2 regions of the Shewanella sp. SP2S2-4 genome follow, and region 2 is predicted to be linked to the other one. Evidence: predicted binding sites of a transcription regulator. Region 2 holds the regulator's gene; the other holds the start of a gene.
The links. The regulator LexA, encoded in region 2, represses DNA repair genes until DNA is damaged. The targets are predictions, from matches to a motif close to TACTGTATNNNNATACAGTA.
Positions count from the first base shown of each region.

Region 1: the regulator LexA is predicted to act here: its motif matches at 4,684-4,703, upstream of recG (ATP-dependent DNA helicase RecG).

Region 1 covers NZ_JAUOER010000009.1:70,007-81,270, forward strand. The annotation lists gene Q4Q54_RS09260 (AMP-binding protein) at 1-731, shown strand, start outside; gene Q4Q54_RS09265 (calcium/sodium antiporter) at 911-1,855, shown strand; gene Q4Q54_RS09270 (hypothetical protein) at 2,070-2,774, shown strand; gene Q4Q54_RS09275 (sensor histidine kinase) at 2,860-3,939, shown strand; gene Q4Q54_RS09280 (response regulator transcription factor) at 3,939-4,535, shown strand; gene recG (ATP-dependent DNA helicase RecG) at 4,720-6,795, shown strand; gene Q4Q54_RS09290 (DUF3014 domain-containing protein) at 6,995-7,891, shown strand; gene Q4Q54_RS09295 (beta-ketoacyl synthase chain length factor) at 8,239-8,973, shown strand; gene Q4Q54_RS09300 (lysophospholipid acyltransferase family protein) at 8,966-9,841, shown strand; gene Q4Q54_RS09305 (phosphopantetheine-binding protein) at 9,825-10,079, shown strand; gene Q4Q54_RS09310 (acyl carrier protein) at 10,089-10,337, shown strand; gene Q4Q54_RS09315 (hypothetical protein) at 10,337-10,885, shown strand; gene Q4Q54_RS09320 (AMP-binding protein) at 10,882-11,264, shown strand, end outside.
Region 2 covers NZ_JAUOER010000007.1:61,065-72,328, forward strand. The annotation lists gene ctaD (cytochrome c oxidase subunit I) at 1-18, opposite strand, end outside; gene coxB (cytochrome c oxidase subunit II) at 28-1,584, opposite strand; gene Q4Q54_RS07715 (cell division inhibitor SulA) at 1,987-2,499, opposite strand; gene lexA (transcriptional repressor LexA) at 2,496-3,116, opposite strand; gene plsB (glycerol-3-phosphate 1-O-acyltransferase PlsB) at 3,277-5,700, shown strand; gene mtr (tryptophan permease) at 5,700-6,956, shown strand; gene Q4Q54_RS07735 (VOC family protein) at 7,106-7,879, shown strand; gene Q4Q54_RS07740 (ribonuclease T2) at 7,960-9,129, opposite strand; gene Q4Q54_RS07745 (efflux RND transporter permease subunit) at 9,383-11,264, opposite strand, start outside.

The DNA of each region.
Region 1 (11,264 bases), on a different contig from region 2:
CTGCGCCGATCCCGCCGTCGCTGATCCACTGGTATCACAGCATTGGTCTGAATATCTGTGAAGCTTGGGGTATGACAGAAAACTGCGCCTACTCGATTATCAACTACCCTTTCGATGCCCGTAAAATTGGCACAGTAGGTCGCCCGGTTGAGGATTGTCAGATCCGCCAAGGGGAAGATGGTGAACTGCTGCTTAAGAGTCCTGGGTTGATGACGGCTTATTACCAACAGCCCGAAGCCACTGCTGCGGCCTTCGACGCCGATGGTTTCTTCCACACTGGCGATTTATGCTCTATTGATGCCGATGGTTGCGTGACCATTACCGGCCGAGTGAAGGACAACTTCAAAACCGCCAAGGGTAAATATGTCGCGCCAGTGCCTATCGAACGTAAATTGGCGCAGGACCCGCATGTTGAACTGATCTGCGTGATTGGCTCAGGCCTGCCGCATCCGGTCGCATTAGTGCAGTTATCCGAAGGCGCTAATCTGCAGGCCCGCGAAGAAGTCCGCGCTTCACTCAAGGCGACACTCGATAGCGTGAATCCGCACTTAGAGTCACACGAACACGTCGATGCCATTATCGTGGTTAACGACCCTTGGACGATTGAGAACGATGTACTGACGCCGACGCTTAAGATCAAACGCCATGTGCTTGAAAAAGCCTTTAGCGAGCGAGTTGATGGCATTCGTGGCGCCCAAGTTCGCTGGGAAGATGAGTTAACGCAAAAATAGCTCAGCTAAACAGAGAGATGGCCAATATGGTTATCGGCACAAATCAAGCACGCCTCGGCGTGCTTTTTTATGACATATTCTGTCAAATTTCGATAAAACCACGTATCATGTGCGCCAGTCGGCTAAGGGATGATTCCCTTGTACTTTCTCATTCAATATAGGTTTAACAAAGTCCCGTGATGCTCATTACACTCTCGATTATTGGCGGTTTTATTATTTTAACCTTAGGCGCCGAAGCCCTAGTGCGTGGCGCGAGTGCTATCGCCCTACGCTTAGGTATTACGCCACTTATCATAGGCTTAACTATTGTTGCCTTTGGTACTAGCGCACCAGAACTGGCTGTGAGTGTCAAATCTGCCCTCGCCGGAAACAGTGGTATCGCCTTAGGTAACGTTATCGGCTCCAACATTGCCAACATAGGTTTGATCTTAGCGATCACGGCTTTAATCCGCCCTATCCAAGTGCAATCCCAAGTGGTGAAGCGCGATATCCCTTTGATGATCTTGGCGTCTATGCTGTTCTGGGGACTCTTATTAGACGGCGAACTTAGCCTTATTGACGGTGTGGTTTTACTTTCACTACTGGTTGGATATTTAACCTTTAGCTATATCAGCTCGAAAAACAGCAAGAATGAAGAAGAGATTGAAGCGGGCCCGAATAACCCACTGCTTTCTGGCCTGTTCATCCTAGTCGGCATTAGCATGTTAGTTGGCGGCGGTATTCTGTTTGTAAACGGCGCGGTAGATTTAGCGAAAACCTTCGGCGTGAGTGAAGTCATTATCGGCTTAACGATCGTAGCGATTGGTACCAGTATGCCAGAGTTAGTGACCTCAGTAATTGCGGCACTAAAAGGTCAAAGCGATATCGCTATCGGCAACGTTGTGGGTTCTAACTTGTTCAATATTTTGGGCATTTTAGGTGTTACTGCCATAGTGCATCCAGTGTCGTCACTCGGTTTCCAACCCTTCGACTTTATGGTGATGTTAGCCTTAGCCATAGTGATACTGCCTTTTGCATGGACGGGATTACGCATCGGCCGCCGCGAAGGTTCTGTGCTGCTACTGACCTATTTAGGTTATATGGGTTACCTGATTAACCAAGCGAGCGCTCAAGCTTTGGTATAATACTCAGCGGTAATATCCACTTAGAACACCGGAGCCTCTCCGGTGTTTTGCTATCTGAGTTTCGAACTTTTTAAAAAAGACAAGTTTAACACCCTTCAACTAATGACATTTGTCATGCGAAAGCCATGACCTTTGTGTCTGCATTTCTCCAGTCGAATTTCTGATAATGAGTCCGTACCCAAACACGGGGAAACTTACTCAATAAGGAAATACCATGAAAACATTATTAACAGTCTCAAGCTTAGCGCTTATCAGCAGCCACGCGTTTGCAGCATCGCCCTCTAACGCCAACATCACCAGCATAGATGCGGCCTCAAACTCGATGAACCTAGCGCAGCTGCAACAACTGAGTGCCAGCACCCAAGATTACGACAAAGCCTATGCGAACTATCGCTTAGCCATTAGCGCCAATGTCATGGGACAAAAAGCCCTCGCCAGCAGTGCACTGACTAATGCGCAAACCGCATTAGAAGCCTTAGAAACCAGCCAAGCTGACGCGGAATCCCTCGCGCTGTTATCGTCGGTTTATGGCATGCAAATCGCCTTAGACAATAGCAAAGGCGGAACTCTCGGGATGAAATCTGCCAAAGCCATTGCCAACGCCGAACAGTTAGAACCCCAAAATCCACGGGTCGCATTGGTTAAAGCCATCGCCGCCTACAACACACCTGCTATGTTTGGCGGCAGCATGCAAAATGCTAAGACGCTCGCCACCACGGCAATAGAAAGATTCGCCCAACCTTGCGACGACATTTGTTGGGGGGAAGCCGAAGCTTACACGTGGCGCGGGCTCGCTAAACAGGAATTAGGCGATAACCAAGGCGCGAGTGAAGATTGGCAACAGGCTATAAAAGTGCAAGCAGATTACGGTTGGGCAAAATTTTTGCTTCAACAAAATCAGCTATTAAGTGCAAACTAGACCAAGTTGTTAACAGGGACTGATGGCGCTGACCCCAGCGCCAATCCCTAAACAGAATAAATCAACACAGTTTCATAGAGGCATTATGACAAGCACGCATCTTCAGCTCGAACGAAAACTCGCTTGGGTGTATTTGATAAACTTAGTGTTTTATCTTATTCCGCTTGCCATCAATGCGTATCCAGCATGGAAAATCGCCCTTAGCTTTGCCGTGCTGATTCCTTTTATTGCCAGTTATTTTTGGGCCTATAAGTGCAATCAGAATAGCGCCTATCGCCCCATTCTGATGATGGTGGCCATCGCCACAGCAATCACCCCAATCAACCCAGGATCTATCTCGCTATTCACCTTTGCCGCTTTTTTCATTGGTTTTTTTTATCCTCTCAGAACCTGTCTGTTGGCTATTGCCACCTTAATCGGCCTGTTGTTTGCCCTCAATGAGATTTACGACTTTAACAGTTACTACTTTCCGCTTTACGGCTCAGGATTAGTGCTCGGTGTAGGCATGTTTGGCGTAGCCGAACGCAGGCGTCATCAACATAAATTAAAAGAACAGCAAAGCACTCAAGAAATTAGTACCTTAGCGGCTATGGTTGAGCGAGAACGCATTGCCCGCGATCTACACGACATCATGGGCCACAGCTTGTCTTCGATTGCGCTTAAGGCGGAACTGGCCGAAAAACTGCTGGCAAAACAGCAATACCAACTGGCCACAATCCAGCTTAATGAACTCGGCCAAATTGCCCGCGAGAGCCTCAGCCAAATTCGCCACACCGTATCTGACTACAAACATAAGGGGCTCGCGGATAGCGTGACACAACTGTGTAAACTATTGAGGGAAAAAGGGATCAGTGTCGAGCTGACAGGCAATATCCCTAAACTGCCCGCCAGAATGGAGAGCCAGCTGGGATTAATTGTCACTGAACTGGTGAATAATATTTTACGCCATAGCGGCGCAAGTCAATGTATTATCAACTTTATTCAGCAAGCAGATAGGCTAGTCGTTGAGGTCAAAGATAACGGTCCAAGTAAATCTATCGCCGAAGGCAATGGCCTCACGGGGATACGCGAACGTCTCGACAGCTTAGGCGGCAGCTTGAGCTATAATCTCGAACAAGGATATGCATTTACCGTCAGTTTACCTTTGCAGGGAGCAACAGATTAATGAAGATTTTATTGGCGGAAGACCAAGCCATGGTGCGAGGCGCGCTCGCCGCACTCCTCACGCTTGCGGGAGGCTTTAATATCACCCAAGCGAGTGACGGCGATGAAGCCCTAAGTCTACTCAAACAGCAAAGCTTTGATCTCTTGCTAACCGACATCGAAATGCCCGGCCGCACAGGCCTAGAACTGGCAGCTTGGTTAAAGGATCAACATAGTCAAACTAAGGTCGTGGTCATCACCACTTTCGGCCGCGCGGGCTATATCAAACGCGCGATCGAAGCCGGTGTCGGCGGTTTTCTGCTTAAAGATGCGCCCTCAGAAACCTTAGTCAACGCGATTCAACAAGTGATGGCGGGTAAACGGGTTATCGATCCTGAACTTGCCATAATGGCAATTGGTGACGTTGACCCACTCAACGATAAAGAGCGCCGCGCCCTACGCCTCGCCAGTGAAGGCAAATCCACCGCCGACATCGCCGAAACCCTTTTTATCGCCGAAGGCACAGTGCGTAACTACCTCTCCGAAGCCATAGCCAAACTCAATGCCAGCAACCGAATCGATGCAGCACGCATCGCCAAACAAAAGGGCTGGCTGTAATCACGCTCACGGTTAACTACTCTTTCGTTCATATCGACAATTTCTGCGGCCTTAGCCGAAACCTAAGGGCCGCAAACTGACGTTAATTATGCAGGCAAATAAGTCCCTCATTCTGCTTGAGATTGCCTTACGCTTATTCTCTGTTAATATATGTATAAATTCACAGTGATTGAGTGCTAACGACTTGCAGCAATTGGATCTTGTTCCGATCACCGACCTCAAAGGCGTCGCCAAAAAGGTCGCGGAGAAACTCGCAAAGCTCGGCATCACAACAGTACAAGATCTGCTGTTTCACTTACCCCTGCGCTACGAAGACAGAACCCAAATCTATCCGATTGCCGCCCTTATGCCCGGCAGTTACGGCACCATAGAAGCTGAGATCCAATCGACGCAAATCATCCAAGGCCGCAAGCGTATGCTGGTCTGCAATGTGCGCGACGATACGGGTAGCTTGAGCCTGCGCTTCTTTAACTTTTCCGTCGCCCAGCGTAATGCCATGCAAAATGGTTTGATGATCCGCGCCTACGGTGAAGTGCGCCGTGGCGGCCATCAAGCTGAAATAGTGCATCCAGAGTATAAAGTCGTCTATCCCGGTGAAGATGTTCATCTGAGTGATACCCTAACGCCGATTTATCCCACAACTGAGGGCTTAAAACAGGCGAGTTGGCTCAAGCTGACCGAGCAAGCTTTGGTATTACTGGAAGATGGCGGCTTAACTGAGCTACTGCCACCGCAGTTGCAACCGAATAACATCAGCCTTAAACAAGCGCTGCAGACGCTGCATCGACCTCCTGCGGGGATCTCTCAGTTCGATTTAGAGTTAGGCCAACACCCAGCCCAGCAGCGACTCGTACAGGAAGAATTACTCGCCCACAATCTCAGCATGTTACGCCTAAGGCAGCGCAGTAATTTAGACGCTGCCGTCACCATGCAGGCCACGGGGCAGTTGCTCAATCCCTTCCTTGCCGCTTTGCCTTTTAAGCCCACAGGCGCCCAGCAAAGAGTGGTGGCCGATATAGGCAAAGATTTAGAACAACCGCACCCTATGATGCGCTTAGTGCAAGGGGATGTAGGTTCAGGTAAAACCTTAGTCGCGGCGATGGCGGCTCTTCAAGCGATTGAAAACGGCTATCAAGTTGCCATGATGGCGCCAACCGAGCTATTGGCCGAGCAACATGCAACTAACTTTGCCGCTTGGTTTGAGCCACTCGGCCTTAAGGTCGGTTGGCTGGCGGGTAAACTCAAAGGTAAGGTCAGAGCGCAATCCCTTGCGGATATTGAATCCGGCGCCGCCCAGATGGTGATTGGTACCCATGCTATCTTCCAGCAGCATGTGGTCTTTAGCAAACTCGCGTTAATTATCATAGATGAGCAGCACAGATTCGGCGTACACCAACGTTTAGGTCTGCGTGAAAAAGGCGTGAGCCAAGGTTTCCACCCGCATCAATTGATCATGACGGCAACGCCGATCCCGCGCACGCTAGCGATGACAGCCTATGCGGATCTCGACACATCCATTATCGATGAACTGCCGCCGGGACGGACACCCGTGACCACTGTGGCGATTGCCGATTCTCGCCGCAACGAAGTGCTCGAACGGGTACGTAACGCCGTCATCACAGATAAACGTCAGGCCTACTGGGTGTGCACTCTGATTGAAGAATCCGAAGTGCTCGAATGCCAAGCCGCCGAAGACACGGCCGAAGAACTGCGCCTTGCCCTGCCCGAGCTCAATATCGGCCTCGTGCATGGCAGGTTGAAGAGTGCCGAAAAACAGCAAATTATGGCCGATTTTAAGGCGGGCATAATTCATTTACTGGTGGCGACAACCGTGATTGAAGTCGGCGTCGATGTGCCTAATTCCAGCCTGATGATCATTGAAAACCCTGAACGTTTAGGTTTGGCACAACTACACCAACTGCGCGGACGAGTCGGTCGAGGCGCCATCGCAAGCCATTGTGTGTTACTCTACAAGGCGCCATTGAGCCATACTGCCACCCAAAGACTGAGTGTACTCAGACAAAGTAATGACGGTTTCATCATAGCGCAGAAAGATTTAGAAATTCGTGGCCCAGGTGAAGTGCTTGGCACTAAGCAAACGGGACTGGCCGAGCTGAAAATTGCCGATCTGGTGCGCGATCAAGCTTTGATCCCGCACATTCAAAAACTGGCAAATCATGTGATGGCGCAGGCCCCCGAAAAAGTCGATGCGATAATCTTACGTTGGCTCGGGCACAAGCAGCACTATGTGCAGGCTTAGGCAGTAAAGGGTAAAGGCCGAGGAGTGACATCTGCCTCGATACTCAAAATAAATTGTTTATGTTCAGCTAAGCGCTATAGACAAGCGCATGGAAACTTGCAAAATGAACCAGCGGCATCCCAATCGTCCGCTCTTGCACTTTTAATGTTAGCTGCATGTATTCACCACGTTACCTTGACACTCAAGCGAAGGATGTAAAATGCAAGTTAATCAAGATGATAGAATAACACCTCAAGAGACTTCTTCTAGCAGTAATCGCTTTGCGCTTTTTGCGATCGTGCTCGTCGTGCTGCTTTCTGTCGGAGGATATTATTACTACAGCGGTGACTCAGATTCACCTAAACTCATCCCTAACGCGCCAATTGTATTGCCTGAAACACCGCCCTCTGAGCCTATGACGCTCGAAAGTGCGCCAGAACCAGAGACCACAGAGACGACCCCCGTGGCCCCTGAAACGGACAATAACAGCCCAGAAACCCCTGCGGTAACTGAGCCAGAAGTGGTGGTTGAACCTGTACCCGCGCTGGCTGAAAGTGATGCATTTGTGCAACGAAAAGCCCTCGCCATTATCAATAACAATGTGCTGAGTTCTTCACTAGTACAGCAAGATCTCGCACGCCAATTTGTGGTGTTTGTCGACAATTTAGCTCAAGGTGAATTAACCCGCAAAGTGAGCCCACTCAAAGGGCCTGAAAAGCTATTCTCGGTTTCTGAAATCACCAACAAAGTGTATTTAAATCCAGAAGGTTTCCATCGATACGATGCCTATGTTGATTCGATTGCCAAAATGGACGAACAGACGTTAATGGCCACCTATAAGCAAATGACGCCTATGCTAGAGGAAGCCTTTAGCGAACTCGGCTACAGCAATGCCAAATTCAACGACAGAATGCTGCAAGCGATTAAAATACTGCTCGCGGCGCCTATCATTGAAGATCCGATTGAGCTGAGCTCTATTAGCGTTAACTATCAATTTGTTGACCCTAACTTAGAGGCACTACCCAGCGCGCAAAAACTGCTGATCCGTATGGGTCCAGAAAATACCCGCAAGCTAAAAGTGGCCCTACGCAAGCTTGAGAACCAACTGGCGCAGTAAAACCTTGCCGTGGTGAAGACAAAAGGCGCTCGGTGCGCCTTTTTCATTTTGACCGTAAATCGCTAGGATAAAAAAGCCTGTCGAATGAGAATGCTATTGCGATATTTGTTACACAAATTCGATCTAACTGCCGAAAATCGCAGCACTTGATCCCATTGCATTAACCCATACAATGCAAATGGCTTCATAAAAACGCGGGGCATAGTGTAGAATGACCCCGCTGTAGAGGTCATTCCAGCGTCATTCATCAAACGCGTTTACACCTCACTATGGTATGACAATCCATCAATGTTCTAACTTAGTTAGGGATAACTAAGACAGCTTAAATTTAGTGTCGAGGCAAAGTAGTGCAACTAACATTCAGCATTCTCTCTTGGGGCGCTTGGTCTCCCCAATATCAGCACCCGCAAAGTTGGCAAACTTGGTGCAAGAATTCGGCTGAATTAAATCTCGGTACGTCACAGTCTGATAGTACAGCTCCCGCACTCAAACACCTTCCTGCCATGCAGCGCCGCCGTTTTAGTCGCTTAACTAAGATGATGTTAGAGGTGAGTTTTCAGTGCGATATGCCGACGAACTGCCGCTCAATTTTTGCCTCGCGCCATGGTGAGTTGCAGCGCACCATAGGACTGCTCGAAGACATTATCGCCAAACAGCCCTTATCGCCATTAGGATTTAGTCAGTCGGTGCACAACACCGCCAGCGGCATTTTTGGCATAGTGGCGGCCAATACCGCGCCGTCGACCTCAGTTGCCGCAGGTACCGAAACCCTATCACAAGCTATGGTTGAAGCCTTCGCCCAGTTACACCAGTCGCCAGAGCCCTTGCTGTTAGTCTTCGGTGATGATCCTGTGCCACCTGTGTACGATGAGTTTACCCAAGAATTTGAATTGCCTTTGGCCCTCGGCTTACAGCTCGCGCCCTTCGATGCGCCCGCTTCAGTCAAGCTCACAGTGAGCCGCATCTGTGAGTCGACAGCATTAAACCCTTTGACCTATGGCGCTTTTATCCACGCCCTAGCGACAACGCAAAATATTTCAGGCTGCTTATCCCAATGTCATTGGAAGCTAGAGCATGTTTGATACAACCCACAGCCATGACGCTGCCAATAGCCATGAAGATTCAATGCACAATGCCGCTTATACCCCGCCGGAAACTCGCCGCTCAGGACTGAATTATCTACCACGTTGGCTCGGTGGCGTGAGTTGTTATATCGCCTTTGGCTTAGGCGGCTTATTAAGCTCCTTGACCATTCTGCCGCTACTGCGTTTTTGGCCAGGCACGCCTGAGGAACGGATTATTCGAGTCCAAAAGGCCGTGCATCTGATGTTCAAAGGCTTTGTCGCCATGCTCACTTGGGCGGGCGTGATCCACGTTAGCACCCACAGAGCACAACAATTACACGACGCAAAAGGCGTTATCGTTATCGCCAATCATCCCAGCTTAGTGGATGTCGTCGTGTTGATAAGCCTCATGCCCAATGCGGGCTGCATAGTGAAACAAGGTTTATGGCGTAATCCATTTTTGCGTGGTGTGGTGTCCTGCGCGGGTTATATTCCCAATCGCGGCGCCGAACTTATGCTAGAGGATTGCCGTGAAGTGCTCGCTAGGGGCACCAATTTAATTATCTTCCCCGAGGGCACACGCACGGTTGTCGGCGCGACCATTAACGACTTTGCCCGCGGCGCCGCCAATATTGCCTTAAGGACAGAAGCCGATATTTTACCTGTGGTGCTGCGTACCAATGTGCGTGGTTTGACAAAGGAGCAACCTTGGTATGAGATCCCAAGGCAAACCATGGGGATGGCCGTTGAAATCGGCACAACAGTTTCTTACCAGAAGTACCAAGCGGCTTTAGGTGAGCATGCAAAAATGGCCCGGCAGCTGACGCGGGATCTTGAACACTACTATAAACAACAACTCGAAAATAATTATGAACTTAAACAATGAAATAAAGCAGTTAATCATCGACTGCCTCGATCTTGAAGACGTCAGTATTGATGATATTGAAACCGATGCACCGCTCTTTGGCGAAGGTCTAGGCTTAGATTCTATCGACGCCCTCGAACTCGGCTTAGCCATCAAGAAAAAATTTGATGTTAAAATCGAAGCGAACTCGGATGCCACTAAGGCCCATTTCCACAGTGTTGCCAGCTTAGCTAGCTTTATCGAATCCCAGCGGCCATAGGAGAGGAATATGCAAAATCGTGAACAAATCCTCGCCATGCTGACCACTATTTTAGTGGACGAATTCGAAATTGAGGCTGAGGCAATTACGCCTGAAGCCAACCTGTATGAAGAGCTCGATCTCGACAGTATTGATGCCGTCGACTTAGTGATAAAGCTGCAACAAATGACAGGTAAAAAGATCCAACCCGATGAATTTAAATCCGTTCGCACAGTTAACGATGTGGTGAATGCCATCGAAGGTTTAGTTAAAGACTAATGCGCGCCTTGCTACAGGTGTTAACCGCCCTAACCTTGCTAGCCTATCCGGTTGCCGTATATTTAGGGCTGAATTATTTGCCTGCTGGCACCATAGCGCTCGTGCTGTGTGTATTGCTGATTATGCGGTTAATGCTACAAAAGCAAAAGGTTAAGACCTTAGTATTGCCCCTGTTGGTGGGGATTGCGCTTACGGCAGGCAGTTATCTTGCCAAGCGCAGCGACTGGCTTTTGTATTACCCAGTGGTAATAAATCTGACTATGCTGGCGCCGTTCAGTTATTCACTGCACACTGGCCCATGCATGATCGAGCGTTTAGCCCGCTTGAAAGAACCCGATTTACCGGACGAAGCCATTCCATATCTTAAAAAAGTCACCCTACTTTGGTGCGGCTTATTTATCTTCAATGGCACTATGGCGGCTTATACCGCAGGCTTTACTAGCTTAGCAACCTGGACCTTGTATAACGGTTTGATTGCATACGTACTCATGGGACTGCTCCTCGGTGGGGAGTGGTTATATCGCAGCTTTTGGTTGAAGAAAACATGACACAGCTACTCAAAAACTGGTTAACCCAAGGGCCCTTTGCCCAACAACTGATCAGCTTTAATCACCACGACATAGTCACAGGTGCATTATTTACCAATCAGGTAGCGTATTTTTACGAGCAACTGCTCGCCGCGCCCGAGAAAAAATGGCTGCTCGCCAGTGATACCAGCGATCTGTTTGCCGTCGGATTATGTGCCGCACTGTTAGCAGGCAAGGAAATTATCTTGCCTCCCAACACCCAAACCGGCACCTTGAGCGAGTTAACCCACCAGTTTGAAGGCATATTATCGGACAAGCCATTGTGTGAAAGTCAGGCCTTTATTCTACTGAGAAAAGAGCTGAGCCTACCGAGCAAACCTTGGCCCGCGAGCGCGGCTAT
Region 2 (11,264 bases):
TTGAGTCGTTGTGCTCATCATAATCCCCTACTGTCCATGGCTTGCGATATCAGCAGGTTGCACTGTATCGCCGGTATTGTTGCCCCAAGCATTGCGCTCATAGGTAATGACTGCTGCGAGTTGCTGTGGGCTGAGTTGTTTGCCAAATGCTTGCATAGCCGTGCCTGTTTTGCCGTGCATCACAATATCGAGATGATTGGCGACGGGCCCAGTGGCGATAGCACTGCCAGCGAGGGCGGGGAAGGCGGGTGGTATGCCAGTTCCCGTCAACTGATGGCAGGCCGCACAAGTGGTGGTGTAGACAGTTTCACCTTCGGCCATCAGTGCCTCATGGGTGAGAGTGGGGAGGCTCGCCGGATCGACTATGGTTGCGGAGTCGACAACGGCTGCGGGCTCAGTTGTAGGTGCGGGTGTTGGGGTCGTGTTGACTGGTGCGGTAGCAGGTGCCTGTGTGCCAGTACTGCCGTTCATATGCTCATTAACATCTTTGGCCTGCACAGCATCGCCAGTATTATTACCCCACGCATTACGCTCATAGGTAATCACAGCGGCCATTTCTTGTGCCGTCAATTGCTTACCAAAGGCTTGCATGGCGGTACCCGCTTTACCGTTAATCACGATTTCAAGGTGGCCGCTGAGCGGTCCCGTTGCTATCGGACTGCCTTTGAGGTGTGGGAATACGCCTTGTAACCCCTCGCCATTAGGCTGGTGGCAGGCTGCGCAGTGACCGAGGTACACTTGCTCACCTTGGGTCATAAGCTCTTCTTTACTGAGGGTCTGTGCTAATGCGGCTTGAGCTGCGGTGGCCGCAGCACCTGCGGCTTGTTTTTGCTCCGCTACCCAAGCTTCAAACTCGGCTTCGGGTAGGGCTTGCACTACAATGGGCATAAAACCATGGTCTTTACCGCAAAGCTCGGCGCATTGACCACGGTAAATGCCGGGTTTGTCTATGCGAGTCCAGGCCTCATTGATAAACCCAGGATTAGCATCTTTCTTCACGGCAAAAGCAGGTACCCACCATGAATGAATGACGTCTTCTGAGGTCATTAAAAAGCGGATTTTGCGATTTATCGGTAGCACGAGCGGCTTATCGACCTCCAAAAGGTAATTTTCCCCTTTGGTTTCGGTACCGTCGATTTGTGCTCTAGGGGTTGCGAGTATGCTGTAAAAATCAATGTCCTGATCGAAATAGCTGTAGTGCCATTTCCATTGGGAACCTGTGACTTTAACTGTGAGATCGGCATTGCTGGGATCTTCCATCGCAATTAAGGTTTTTGTCGCTGGAATCGCCATTAAGATCAAAATGATAAATGGCAGAATCGTCCAAGCGATTTCAACTTTAGTGCTTTCGTGAAAGTGCGACGCGACAGCGCCTTTGGATTTTCTGTGATTGATCATGGCGTAAATCATCACGCCAAAGACCACAAGGCCAATGGCGCAGCAGATATACAAGATGGTCATGTGCAAGTGATAAACCTTGCCACTGATCTCGGTTACGCCAGGGGTCATGTTGAACCGCATGTCCGCGGCGGCCAACGGTGGTGCGAATAACACCACGAGTAAACAATACAACAATTGCTTCACAAGACTTCTCCTCTGCCAATTGCGAATAGCAACTACAAAGAAGAGCAACACAGTAAGTCTCAACTCTATGCAAACTCTTCAGTTCCCAAAAAAGCGTTTTTGACTTCAACGTGCGTTGGCGGCTGTTACTTTTAATTAAGTATTGTTACTGCTGGTATTAGCCACGCTGGCACATACGACTGAAATAAATCTGTTCTCTATTTTTAGTGGCATTTTGAACTCGATTACGGCTCGATTTATTTGCCACGGGCGGCGATATATCATCGCCGACTAAATCAACCATACTTGCTGTTTAAATATTGATCAAGATCACTTATTTATCTAATTGTCTGAAAAATTGCCAAAAAAAAGCCTCACATTCATAGGCGAGGCGGCTTTCAAGGTAAAAAAATAAATGAATATTTAATGTACAGCGCTAAAAAAAGATTGTTGGCCGAAGAGATTGCCTTGCTCAATGCGTACGTCGCCATGTAAGTGACTGTTTACGTCTTCAAGCACTATGCCCATGGCGCGAGCACTTTTAGCCACGATTTGCAGGCGACGATTATCGCGTGCATCCAGTGATTGGGTCCAAGTAATAACTGCACTGGACGTACCACTTGTTAAGGCTTTTTCCATCGCCCACAGGGTTTCGACTTCATCTTTAGCGTGCACCAGCAAGACTCTGTCCATACGCACGCCTGCATTGGCGAGCATTTGTTTGTAGCCAATACTCGGCGGGTTGATGAGCACTAACCAACGGCCCTGTTGGCTTAACTGGGCGAGTTGCGCGCTTAGATGGATTAATTCTTGGCGACCTTGAGTCTTCGTTGGCATGCAGGCGATAGGTGCATGGTGCCAGTCATAGTCGGCATCACGGACTTCATCGAGCCACAAGCCTGGGTGGCGGGGTGCATTGCCAAGTAGTTTGTTCATAGCCAATCTCCATTACGGATCACACCGACGGCGAGTCCTTCAATTGTTAAACTTTGATAGCCTAAATCCACTTTAATCGGGGAATAGTCTTCATTTTCGGCGTGTAGATAGACTACATTACCTTTTTTTTCGAAACGTTTAACAGTGACATCGTCGTCGACTCTCGCGACAACCACTTGACCATTTCTAGCTTGTTGTACTTTATGAACTGCCAGCAAATCTCCTTCGAGAATGCCGATATTCTTCATGCTGTCGCCTTTAACCCGCAGTAAGAAATCGGCGGCGGGATGGAACATGCTCGGGTCGACTTGGTAGTACTGTTCGACATGTTCTTGGGCAAGAATAGGTTCGCCAGCAGCCACTTGACCGATAAGTGGTAAACCTGTTTCAGTTAAATCTTCGACTTCCGCAGGTAGGCGAATGCCCCGCGAAGTGCCCGGCATGATCTCAATGCAGCCCTTTTTCGCCAACGCTTTAAGATGCTCTTCAGCCGCATTGGCGCTCTTAAAACCTAAACGGGTCGCGATTTCTGCCCGTGTGGGTGGCATGCCAGTATCGGCAATATTTCGTTTAATTAGCTCTAAAATTTCAGCTTGGCGTGGCGTCAAAGGTCTCATGGTGTTTCCTGTTTTTCTATACAGTTACTGTTAGTATATACAGTATTATTTGCAGCGCAAGTATTAACCACTTTTTAGCTATGTTGGAGAGAATTAGCGAATATTACCCATAGTCTGGTATTCTACCGGGCTAGTAAACGTACTTAATTGCATAAGAATAATGCCTAAACACGACTCTCTTTGGTTGAAATCATTACGCTGGATCCAAAAACACTTAGTGCACACTATTGTTGTGCCTCAGGATCCCTTTGCCGATCTGAATCTGGATGCCTCCAGACCCCTTGCTTATGTGATGAAAACGGAATCGCTGAGTGACATCGCTGCCCTGAGTGAAATAACGGCTAAGTTAGGACTACCGAGCCCCTATGAGCCTTTAGTGGCAAATGGTGTGATTGCGCCTCGGGTTGTCTGCCTTCAAGGGCGTAAGCCGCTGTTTGGTGAGCGTGCCGGTAACGAGCCTTTCCTCGAATGCTTTATGCGTTTGTTGGCCGTGCATAAGGAACGCCCTGAATTAGACATTCAACTAGTGCCCGTGAGCCTGTATTGGGGCCGCACGCCAGGGAAAGAAGACGACACTATGAAGGCGGCTGTGTTTGAGCGGGAAAACCCGACTTGGCTGCGCAAATGCTTGATGATTTTATTCTTAGGTCGACATAACTTCGTACAGTTTTCAAATGCGGTATCTCTGCGATACATGGCCGACGAACACGGCACTGACATGGGGATTGCCCATAAATTAGCGCGGGTCGCGCGGGTGCATTTCCGCCGTCAACGTAAGGTGATGACAGGGCCTGTGCTGCCAAATCGCCAAGCACTGTTTCATTCGCTGCTCAAATCCGAGTCCTTGCGTAAAGCGATTCAAGAAGAAGCGGCCAACAAAAAGATTTCTGAGACCCAAGCGCGCGAGACGGCTATTGAGTATCTCGATGAAATTGCTGCCGATTACTCAGATAGCTTAGTGCGTATTGCCGAGCGTTTCTTAACTTGGTTGTGGAACAAGCTTTACAGCGGGATCAACATTAAAGGCGCCGAGCAAGTTCGCCAGCTGCACCATGATGGTCACGAGATCGTTTATGTACCTTGCCATCGCAGCCACATGGATTACCTGCTGTTATCGTATATTTTGTATTATCAAGGCATGGTTCCGCCGCACATTGCTGCTGGTATTAACCTCAACTTCTGGCCCGCGGGACCTATGTTTCGTCGCGGTGGTGCCTTCTTTATCCGCCGTAGTTTTAATGGCAACAAGCTGTATACCGCAGTATTCCGTGAGTATTTAGACCAACTGTTTGCTAAAGGTTATTCGGTGGAATACTTCTCCGAAGGCGGCCGCTCACGTACCGGTCGTCTATTGGCGCCAAAAACCGGCATGATTGCTATGACGATGAACAGCGTGCTGCGCGGTATCGAGCGTCCGGTAACATTGGTGCCTGTGTATTTAGGCTATGACCATGTGATGGAAGTGGCGACGTACCATAAAGAGTTAAGTGGTAAGAAAAAGAAAAAAGAATCTGTGTGGCAGGTGTTTGGTGCGATTCGCAAACTTGGTAATTTCGGCCAAGGGTATGTGAACTTTGGCGAGCCGATTACTCTGCAAAACTTCTTAAATGAGCGCGCGCCAAACTGGCGTACTGAGTTGGCCGATGATCCTGAGCAAAAACCAAGCTGGTTAACGCCAGCGGTAAACGTGCTGGCGAATCGAGTGATGACAAATATTAACGATGCTGCAGCGGCGAGTTCGGTGACCTTGACGAGTTTAGTGTTGCTGGCCACAGATCAAAATGCCTTAGAGCGCAGTCTGCTGGAGCGTCAGCTTGATCTGTATCTGACCCTACTCAAAAAAGTGCCTTACACTACTTATACTTCGGTTGCCGAAGGTGATGGTAAGCATTTAGTGCAGCAAGGTTTAGAGCTGAATAAGTTTGTTGTTTGTGCCGATCCTTTAGGTGAAATCGTGTCTATCGAAGCGAGTCAGGCAGTGTCTATGACTTACTATCGTAACAATATCATTCACTTATTTATTGTGCCGTCATTAATTGCGAGCTGCTTAACGCATAATGAGCAGATCCCGCGTCAGCAAGTGGTGTCAATCGTTGCCGATTTTTATCCACTGCTGAAAGCCGAACTCTTTATGGGCATTAAAGATGTACCTGCCTATGTCAATCAAGTGCTGGATTTCTTCATTGAACAAGGGTTAGTAGTCGAGACTGATACCTTAACTGTCGTGCCTGAACACACTAGCCAACTATTATTGTTAGCCAGTTCAGTGAGCGAGACTCTGCAACGCTATGCCATTATTTTCAATCTGTTAGCGAACAGACCTAAGATGGAGCGCTCAGAACTTGAGTCTGAGAGTCATCTACTCGCCCAGCGTTTAGGCGCTTTGCATGGCATTACCGCGCCTGAGTTCTACGATAAGAAACTTTACGGCACCTTGAGCGTTAAGCTCAAAGAATTGGGCTATCTAGCGGATAACCAAGATAAGTCCAATATCAATCGCATACGAGATCAAGCCAATAGCTTATTACGTCCGTCAGTGAAACAAACGATAGTGGCGAGTGTCACCGCGGAGCATACAGTTTAATGGCAAATCATATGAATGCGGCTAAGCATAAGCCCGCAGGTAAGTCCTTGCTCGGCGGCGCCATGATTATTGCCGGCACGACCGTAGGTGCAGGGATGTTTTCTCTGCCCGTGGTCGGTGCCGGTATGTGGTTTGGCTATTCGATTTTAATGTTATTGGGCATTTGGTTTTGCATGTTGATGTCGGGCTTATTGCTGCTCGAAACCAATTTGCATTTCGAACCGGGTGCTAGCTTCGATACTTTAAGCAAGCAAACCTTAGGGCAGTTTTGGCGGATAGTGAACGGCGTTTCTATCGCGTTCGTGCTGTATATTTTGACTTATGCCTATATCAGCGGTGGTGGCTCGATTGTGAATCACAGCTTGCAGGGCATGGGAATTGAGTTACCGCAAAGTGTTGCTGGGCTGGTGTTTGCCATAGTGTTGGCTAGTATCGTATTGATCAGCACTAAGGCCGTGGATCGCATTACCACGATTATGCTCGGCGGTATGATCATTACCTTCTTCCTTGCAATCGGCAATTTACTGATCGAAATCGATGTGACTAAGTTGCTCGAACCCGATGGTAATAATAGCTTTTCACCTTATCTGTGGGCGGCGCTACCCTTTGGTCTTGCCAGCTTTGGCTACCATGGTAACGTTCCCAGCTTAGTGAAGTATTACGGCAAAGATTCCACCACCATTATCAAGGCGATTTTCGTCGGCACCTTTATCGCGCTGGTGATTTATGCCTGTTGGTTAGTGGCGACTATGGGCAATATTCCCCGCAGCCAGTTTATCGATATTATTGCCCAAGGCGGCAATATGGGGGTCTTGGTGGGCGCTTTGTCTGAGGTGATGGCGAGTAGCTGGTTGAACAGTATGTTAACGCTGTTTGCTAACTTGGCCGTGGCTTCATCTTTCTTAGGGGTGACCTTAGGTTTGTTTGATTATCTCGCCGACTTGTTTGGTTTTGACGATTCGCGCTCGGGCCGGATGAAAACTGCGTTAGTGACCTTTGTGCCGCCGACGATTTTAGGATTACTGTTCCCCGACGGTTTCTTAGTGGCGATTGGCTTTGCGGCATTAGCGGCGACAGTGTGGGCGGTTATCGTCCCGGCGCTGATGGCCTATAAATCGCGGCAGTTATTCCCCGAGAGCACAGGTTTTAGAGTGATAGGCGGTACACCGCTGATTATTCTTGTGGTGTTATTTGGCATAGTCACGGGTGCTTGTCATCTGCTCGCGATGGCAAATTTACTGCCGCAATATTCCTAATTTGTTTCGATGATTTAAGCCCTCTGCGTGAGGGCTTTTTTGTATTTGGCGATTGAGTTGTAATCCAGCAGATCTTTTTTATCTCGACACTGGACAGAAGTACGAACTCAGGCTTAACTCGAATGATTGTAAAGACAAAGGAGCAAATGATGAAAATTACTCAGTACGCACAAGGACATGCATGTTGGGTTGAACTCGCAAGCCACGATTGGCAAGCTGCTAAGACATTCTACCAAGCGTTATTTGGTTGGGATTCAGTAGACATGCCAATCCCAGAAGGTCATTTTTCGCTATTCAATTTAGCGGGGGATGATTTAGGTGCCATGTACCAAATTTCCGAGTCAGAGTCGCAGATCCCTAGCCATTGGCGAGTCTACTTTGCCGTTGATGATATGGATGCCAGCATTGCAGCGATTCAAGCGGCGGGCGGCCAAGTACATATGGGGCCGCATGTTGTAGGTGATGCGGGCGTGATGGCGCAGGTGAGCGATCCACAAGGCGCACGTTTTGCGCTGTGGCAAGCGAAGAATCATATCGGTGCTAGCTGTCAGGGTGAACTCAATACTCTTTGCTGGGTTGAGCTGGCTTGCAGAGAGCCGCGCGCTGAAGAAGCCTTTTACTGCAAAATATTCCCTTGGACTAACTCGCCCAGCGACATGCCGGACATCGAATACTCTGAGTGGCAAGTTGATGGTCAATCCATCGGCGGCATGATGACCATAATGCCCGAATGGGGCGATATATCTCCCCATTGGCTGCTTTATTTTGCAGTAGCCGATTGCGATGCATTTGCAGAAAAAGCCCAAGCGTTAGGCGCGCAAGTGTGCATTCCGCCCAGTGATATCCCCGATGTGGGTCGATTCTCTGTGATAGCCGACGCCCAAGGTGCCACCTTTGCGGTAATCAAGCTTAATCAGGTGTGACAGCTATATTTAGGACGAGTCACATTTAAGATTAAAAACGGCGACACTTAGTCGCCATTTTTATTCGTCTAACCATTTGTTTAATTAGCATTATCAATCATGATTGTCTCAGGGCAGGAGCCTCTGCCTGCCTTGTTAGCTTTGGCGAGTAGGCTAGGCAAGGAGTCTGAGGCTTTAATGACCTCGGGCAAATTAATGCGGATTTCACTCAGTAATCCCTTGCCACATTCTAGACTCATTTTAGTGTGAACGCCTTGACCGAAGCTGATATCAAAACTTTGGTTTAACTCACTTTTACTGACACTCTTACCTATGTTGTCATGAATAAATTTTTGTACCCATGCCGAGGCATTGACCGCTTGGGTCAGCTGGGTTGCCAATAAAAAGTACTCGTTAGGGTCTTGGCTACGGCAAGTGCCGTGTTTCCACCATTCGTGGCGTTCTAAACAGGTGCCATATTGGGCGCTTGGCATGACTTCTTCTAAATTTTTGCGCACCGATGGGTTAAGTTCAAGCTCAGGATAAGTACAGAAATCATTTGGTTGCAGTTTGACTGTGCTGCAATAGCCATAACGAGTGCCGCATTGTTGTTTATTCGGCCACAGTCCGTGCAGGCTGAAGTGTTGCCACTGGCTCGATTCTGGCGTTTGGCTGAGGGCGCGGCATTCGGCTTTGCGGCGGCCATAGAGTTCGCAGAAGGTGCTTTGCCAGCTTAATGCCAGCACGTTGGCGTCAAATTCACCGCCGATTCGGCATTGATCTCCTTGACGTTTTTCTGGTGTGCCATGCTCTTTAAGGCCGTCTCGGCTTTTGGCTTTGATATCCGATGCTGTAGTGGTTTGCGCGGGTTCTACCGCTGTTGCAGGTGTCGATACATTACTGCCTGCAACATTGGAAAGATACTGACCACAAGCGCCACTGATCCACCGCATGGGAGACTTCACTGCGTTGGTGCGCACTCGCAGCCAATCAGGTTTGGCGCTGTTGCCGAGGATTTCGAGTACTGGGTAGCGCTCACCAATATTGCTCTGCCATTGATCTGGATTCGTCTGCTTATTTTTCGATTGAAATAGCTCACAGCGTTTATCGGCAACGAACTCACCGGTCGCGGGCGCGGCAAAGGCAGGTGCTGCTGAAATGATTAACGCAGCGCATAAACCGAACGTCGCAAGTAACGTACGCGATAGGCTTTTAAGGGAAAGTGCTTGCGGCCATATCCGGCGGATGGTCAAACAAAATGGCTTGGTCATGTGATGGAATCCTTTCTGCTGCAGTAAGTCGGGTCAATCCTGTGGTGCGCTAAGTTAATGGTACACATAAGCGTTATAAACTAAGAGGCTTATTTTACTCAGAGTGGTGTGTGGCACTGCTGCTAAATTAGATTTTTAATCTGATTGAATGAAAAATCCCCTCAAACCTTAATTAGATTTTTAATCTGATTGAATGAAAAATCCCCTCAAACCTTAATAGCTTGAGGGGATTTTTATGGGTGCTCTCTTGCTGCTAACTTACGTGCGCAGCGTCTTTGTTTAATTTACGCGAGTAAATCAGTAGATAGAGTGCGGGTAGGACAAATAGCGACAGTATGGGCGCTGTGACCATGCCGCCGACCATCGGCGCGGCGATTTTCTGCATCACATCGTTACCCGAACCTGCGCCCCACATTATGGGCAGTAGGCCGAAGAAGATGGTCGCCACTGTCATCGCTTTGGGGCGGATCCGCATGACGGCGCCTTCAATCAAGGCTTCTTTCAAGTCATTGACGCTGTGGTAATTATCTTTTTCTTGCCTGTGTTTGATGGCGTTATTGAGATACACCAACATCACCACCCCAAACTCGGCTGCGACACCCGCTAAGGCAATCATACCGACAGCAACGGCCACTGAGATGTTGTAATCCAGTAGATATAACAACCAAGTACTGCCGACCAATGCGAAGGGGAGGCTGAGCATAATAATGCTGGCCTGAATGGTGGAGCCGAAGGTCATCATCAGCAGGATGAAGATGACGGCTAATGCCATAGGGATCACTTGTTTAAGCTTAGCATCGACCCTTTGCATATATTCGTACTGACCCGCAAAGCTATAGCTGTAACGGGGTGGAACGACGAGTTCGGCATCTAAGGCAGTTTTCGCGGTGGCGATATACTCACCGATAGAGGTGCCTTCGATATCGATAAACACCCAAGAGATTAAGCGGCCATTCTCACTCTTTAACATAGGCGCGCCATCGTTAATTTCGATGTCGGCTAAGTTACGTAGCGGCAGATAATGCCCCGACTTAGTGATCACGGGCAGCTCGCGCAGCTTCTCAATGTTGTCGCGCAGCTCACGGGGGTAACGCAGGTTGATAGGATAACGTTCGGCGCCTTGTACTGATTCGCCAATATCCATACCGCCAATGGCGTAACGCACCACATCTTGAATATCCTGCAACGTCATACCGTAACGTGCGGCCACATCCAGTTTCGGACTGATATCGATATAACGGCCGCCGCCACTGCGTTCGGCATAGGCCGATTTGGTGTGTGGCACTTTGCTTAAGATAGCTTCAATCTTAGTGCCAATGCTTTGCAGTTCGTTGACATCGGCTCCAGTGATCTTAATGCCGACAGGGGTTTTGATCCCCGTCGAGAGCATGTCGATACGGGTTTTGATGGGTTGCACCCAAGCATTGGTGAGTCCCGGTACTTTTACGGTTTGTTGTAACTGGGCAATGATGCCATCTAAGGTCATGCCTTCACGCCATTCGTCATGGGGTTTAAGCATGATAGTGGTTTCAAGCATGGTCAGCGGCGCGGGATCGGTCGCGGTTTCAGCGCGGCCTACTTTGCCAAACACCCGGGCCACTTCGGGCACGGTTTTGATCAAGCGGTCGGTTTGCTGCAACACTTCGGCGGCCTTGCTGGCACTGATGCCGGGCAATGCCGTTGGCATGTAGAGCAAATCGCCTTCTTCGAGTGCGGGCATAAACTCGCTGCCCATGCGGGTCATAGGATACCAAGCGCTGGCCAGCGCGACTAAGGCTAACATCAGGGTGACTTTAGGGAATTTCAGCACCAGTTTTAGTGAAGGTTGATAAATCGCGATCAAGAAACGGCTGATGGGATTGCTACGTTCGCTGGGGATTTTGCCGCGAATAAAGTAACCCATCAAAATCGGCACTAAGGTAATGGATAAAAAGGCCGCCGCTGCCATGGCGAAGGTTTTAGTGTAGGCCAATGGCGCGAATAATCGACCTTCCTGCGCCTCGAGCGCAAACACAGGTACAAAGCTTAATGTGATAATAATTAATGAGAAAAATAGTGCTGGGCCGACTTCAATCGACGCTTCGGTGACGATACGCCAATGCTCTTTCGTATCGGGTTCGCGATCATGATCCGCT